One region of the Peribacillus sp. NPDC101481 genome, then DNA from elsewhere that is predicted to be linked to it. Evidence: riboswitches for the same ligand, from Rfam matches in the RefSeq annotation. Region 1 holds a riboswitch; the other holds the start of a gene.
The links. Region 1 has a riboswitch for glycine ahead of ACIROD_RS06980 (amidohydrolase). Riboswitches for the same ligand answer to the same signal wherever they lie in the genome.
Positions count from the first base shown of each region.

Region 2: it holds a riboswitch for glycine, as region 1 does, so the genes downstream of both, gcvT (glycine cleavage system aminomethyltransferase GcvT) here and ACIROD_RS06980 (amidohydrolase) in region 1, are expected to answer to the same signal.

Region 1 is NZ_JBIWNJ010000001.1:1,459,302-1,461,710, reverse strand. It holds gene ACIROD_RS06985 (DUF1444 domain-containing protein) at 1-624, shown strand, start outside; glycine riboswitch at 765-867, shown strand; gene ACIROD_RS06980 (amidohydrolase) at 1,092-2,279, shown strand.
Region 2 is NZ_JBIWNJ010000001.1:1,005,772-1,008,180, reverse strand. It holds gene ACIROD_RS04805 (DEAD/DEAH box helicase) at 1-574, opposite strand, end outside; glycine riboswitch at 951-1,038, shown strand; glycine riboswitch at 1,042-1,125, shown strand; gene gcvT (glycine cleavage system aminomethyltransferase GcvT) at 1,264-2,370, shown strand; gene gcvPA (aminomethyl-transferring glycine dehydrogenase subunit GcvPA) at 2,388-2,409, shown strand, end outside.

The sequences.
Region 1 (2,409 bases):
ATCGATGAAATTACCTATTACGTGGAAGAGGCCCTGAATGTGATGGGGGAAGAACACAGTATGGAAGGCAAGGAGAAATTCATTTTCCCAGTCATCCGCTCGACCTCCTTTCCAATGGAATCCGAAGAAGGAAATCCGTTTTTATTCGATGAGCATACGGCTGAAACCCGGGTTTTTTATGCCCTTGATTTAGGGAAAACCTACCGTCTTATAGATGAAAAGATGATTCAACGGGAAAATTGGCAGGGTGACAGGATCCGTGAAATTGCCCTATTCAATGCCCGTTCCCTCACCACTGAAATGAAGTCGGATATCGTTGCAGGTAATGCATTTTATTTTTTGAACACGAATGATGGATATGATGCCAGCAGGATTTTAAATGAATCATGGCTTCGGGAAATGAAGGACAAGATCGAGGGAACCATGGCTGTGGCCATTCCCCATCAGGATGTCATCATCATTGCCGATGTGAAGAATGATACGGGCTATGATATTCTTGCGCAAATGGCGATGAGCTTCTTTGCCAGCGGTCATGTTCCGATAACGGCTCTATCATTCCTTTATGAAGAAAATGAGTTGGAGCCCATCTTCATTATGGGTAAAAACAAAAAGCCTGAACAATAATGAATCACAAAAGGATCGTGTCAGCATCTGGCAGCGGTCCTTTTAAAGTTTAATAGAGTTTATAACTCAGAGTTGATATTTATTTTTTAATCGGCGATAATATAATTGGAATATTTTGAGAATATAAAAAGAACAAGCGGATGAACGTTGTGGGAGAGTGCAAGCATTGAGCCACCGAAGGAGCAAGTTCCAAAAAGATCCCTTGGAGCAAATCTCTCAGGTAAATGGAACCGCAGCTGGACGCAGCTCTGGAGAGTGCGCAGGAAGCAGTGTGCCACCAAAGGGGAAATCTCCATGACCAAAAATGGAGCTAAACTCTCAGGTGAAAAGGACAGAGAAGGGGAGCGGTAAGTTTACGCAATCCTTCACTGCCCTTTTTTAATTGGCACTTTGTATCGGAAGGCATGCACCGAACATGGAACTACTAATATGCTCAACTTGAAATAAGGGGGAGAATAAACGTGAACGTGAAAAGCAAATTAATGAACATGCTGGAAGCCCGTAAAGGGGAAATGGTTCAAATCCGCCGTCATTTACACGAGAACCCGGAACTATCCTTCAAAGAAGAAAAAACGGCACAATATATCATTGATTTTTATAAGGGTAAGGATGTGTCGATTCAAACGAATGTAGGAAATGGATTAGGGATCATCGTAACGATCGAAGGCGGAAAACCTGGGAAAACGATAGGTCTCCGTGCGGATTTCGATGCGTTGCCGATTACAGAAGAAGCGGATGTCCCGTTCCGTTCAAAAAATGAAGGTGTCATGCATGCCTGCGGACATGATGGGCATACCGCTTATTTATTGGTTCTGGCAGACTGCATCAATGAGCTTAAAGATTCCCTATCCGGTACGATTAAAATAATCCATCAACATGCAGAAGAAACACCCCCAGGTGGAGCAAAGAGCATTATGGAATCAGGGTTTTTGGATGAACTTGATGCCGTTTTTGGAATCCACTTATTTCCGTCCCATCCTGCAGGGGTTGTCGGGTATCACGGCGGCTATTCGATGGCTGGACGGACCTATTTCAAGCTGGCGATTAAGGGTGTAGGCGGCCATGGTTCGTCCCCGCATATGGCCAATGATGCCATTGTGGCAGGCGCCCATTTCGTGACAGCCGTACAAACCGTGATCAGCCGCCGCTTGAACCCTTTTGATATGGGCGTGGTCACAGTCGGCTCCTTCGATGGAAAAGGAAGCTTTAATGTCATTAAAGATCGTATAGAAATTGAAGGGGATGTCCGTTATATGACAGCAGAGACCCAACAGCTGATCGATAGGGAAATCCACCGCATCGTTAAAGGGATAGAAACGGAATTTGATGTTCAGTGCGAACTAACATATGTGCCTGATTATCCTCCGTTATATAATGACCCTGAATTGACTGGATTCGTGAAAAATAGTCTGGAAAGCATGAAAGACCAAGATATTAAAAAGGTTATGGAATTTCCGGTTTTCTCTGGTTCAGAGGATTTTTCGTATTATGCAGAAAAGATTCCTGGCTGCTTCTTTTACATTGGCTGTAAACCAAAAGGGGTGGAGAAGGCATATTTCAATCACCATCCCAAATTCGACATTGATGAAGATGCCCTTTTGATCGCATCCAAATCAGTGGCCCAAGTTGTATGCGATTTTTATGAATGGGAATAGTTCCATTGGTATATTTGTTTGCAAAAAAGTGCAGAAACCCACAAAACACCGTTCGGTATTAACGAACGGTGTTTTATGGGTTTCAGGATGCCACCGGAGGTTTCGTGAAGGATGCTTCAATGAATTGACC
Region 2 (2,409 bases), 450 kb from region 1:
GGACGAATTCATAGTTCTTCGTCTTATTATTTTTAAGTTTATGAGCTTCATCAATAATGATGAAGTCGTATTCCTGCTTGAAAATGATATCTCGATGTGGAGCTCGTTTCGCTGTATCAATGGATGAAATGACCACATCACAGGAGTCCCAAACATAGCTTTTTCTCTGAACGACTGCCGGTATATGAAACTTGGTGTTCAATTCAAAAGCCCATTGTGTGACAAGGGAAGCCGGAACAAGGATCAAAACTTTTTTTACAAGGCCCCTAATCATATACTCTTTTAGGATCAATCCAGCTTCAATTGTTTTTCCGAGCCCTACCTCATCAGCTAAAATGGCTTTTCCATTCATCTTTTCCACCACTTGCTTGGCTGCTTCCAATTGATGGGGAAGCGGGGTTAACTGCGGAAGGTGCTTGGGCGCCTGTAAACCTTCAAAATCAGGGATGATAAGATTTTCCTCCATTTGAACCGCGAGCTTATAAAGCTCCCAGTTTCCCCATGGACCGTCATTTTCCATCTTTTGCAGAAACTCGTCATTCCATTCAGAATTAAAGGATATATTGATTTTCATAGAAATAACTCCCTCTTAAATCATATTTTCCTTAATAAAAGGTCAAAACCCGAACATTTCATATGTGAAGTAATAAAAATATTTCTCTTCAAAAGATATTGCAGAGATAAGTTTCTTAGGGTAGGATATAAGTATATTTAGAAAATTCCAATTTCCCAACGCTACAAAGAATCTTTGTACATCGATTTTGCAGTTCGCGTTTTCTTAGTATGGGCTATAGACTTCTAATTTATCCAAGATTACTGAAGGAGACCAATCAAACGGTTTCTGAGGTTTCAGGAGAATTGGCAGAGAATGCATTCCACGATGCTCAGGGGTTTTACCGATGTTTGGTGGCTTATTCGCTTCCTTTCATTGGTAGACCATTTATATGCGGGTGAAGATAAGGGGAGAGACTACGGATGTAGCGCCGAAGGAGCAAACTTAGCAGTGAATCTCTCAGGCAAAAGAACTCTTATTGGACGCAACTCTGGAGAGCGCCGCCCGTTTTGGGACGGCCACCAAAGGGGAAAACCTATTACATAGGTAAACTTTCAGGTTTCAGGACAGAGAAAAAGCTCAAACGGGCTTTCTCTGTCCTTTTTTGTGCTTTTTTCACATCATGAATCAGGATATATCTGATGCGTAATGACAAGAAGCTTTTGATAATGAAGCCAATTAATTTAAAAAAATCTGAAGGGGGTCATTTTTTGACCGATTTAAAAAGAACACCACTATTTGAGGTTTATCGTGAATACGGAGGTAAAACGATTGATTTTGGCGGCTGGGAACTTCCTGTCCAATTTTCGGGTATAAAGGACGAACATGAAGCCGTACGTACAAAAGCGGGGTTATTCGATGTTTCCCATATGGGTGAAGTCGATGTTAAGGGTCCTGGGAGCCTTTCCTTTTTACAAAAGATGCTGACTAATGATATATCAAAGCTGAAACAGGGCGGTGCCCAATATTCCGCCATGTGTTATGAAAACGGAGGCACGGTTGATGATCTAATCGTGTATAAAAGGTCTGAGGATGACTATCTGCTCGTGGTCAATGCAGCGAACACAGAAAAAGATTTCAATTGGCTGCAAGCTCATTTATCGGAAGATGTCCAAATCAAGAATGTATCTAGTGACTATACACAGCTGGCACTTCAAGGGCCATCTGCAGAGAAGATTTTACAAAAACTATCGGGAAATACTGCTTTAAGTGAAATTGGATTTTTCAAGTTCAAGGAAAATGTCATGATTAACGGTATCTCCACGATGGTATCCCGTACTGGATACACTGGTGAGGATGGCTTTGAGATATATAGTGACAGTGAAAATGGTCCAGCCCTTTGGAAGGCGATTATGGATGCCGGAAACGAAGAGGGAGTTCAGCCGATTGGTTTAGGTGCTCGTGATACCCTGCGTTTTGAAGCGAAACTGCCGTTGTATGGGCAGGAGCTTTCAGCAGACATCACCCCGATAGAAGCCGGGATTGGTTTTGCAGTAAAAGTCGATAAGGAAGTTGATTTTTTCGGGAAAGCCGTTCTTGCTGAGCAAAAGGAGAAAGGAGCTCCTCGCAAGCTTGTGGGAATTGAAATGATAGACCGTGGCATTCCACGTCATGGGTATAAGGTCTACAGCGGTGATAAAGTCATTGGCGAGGTCACGACCGGTACCCAATCACCAACGTTGAAGAAAAACGTGGGTTTGGTACTTATCGATAAGGAATTTTCAGTGCTGGATGCGGAAGTCGAAGTGGAGATCCGTTCCAAACGTTTGAAAGCCGTTATAATACAAACACCTTTTTATAAAAAACCACGTAAATAGAGGGGAATGGTCATTAGATGAAACATCGTTATTTACCCA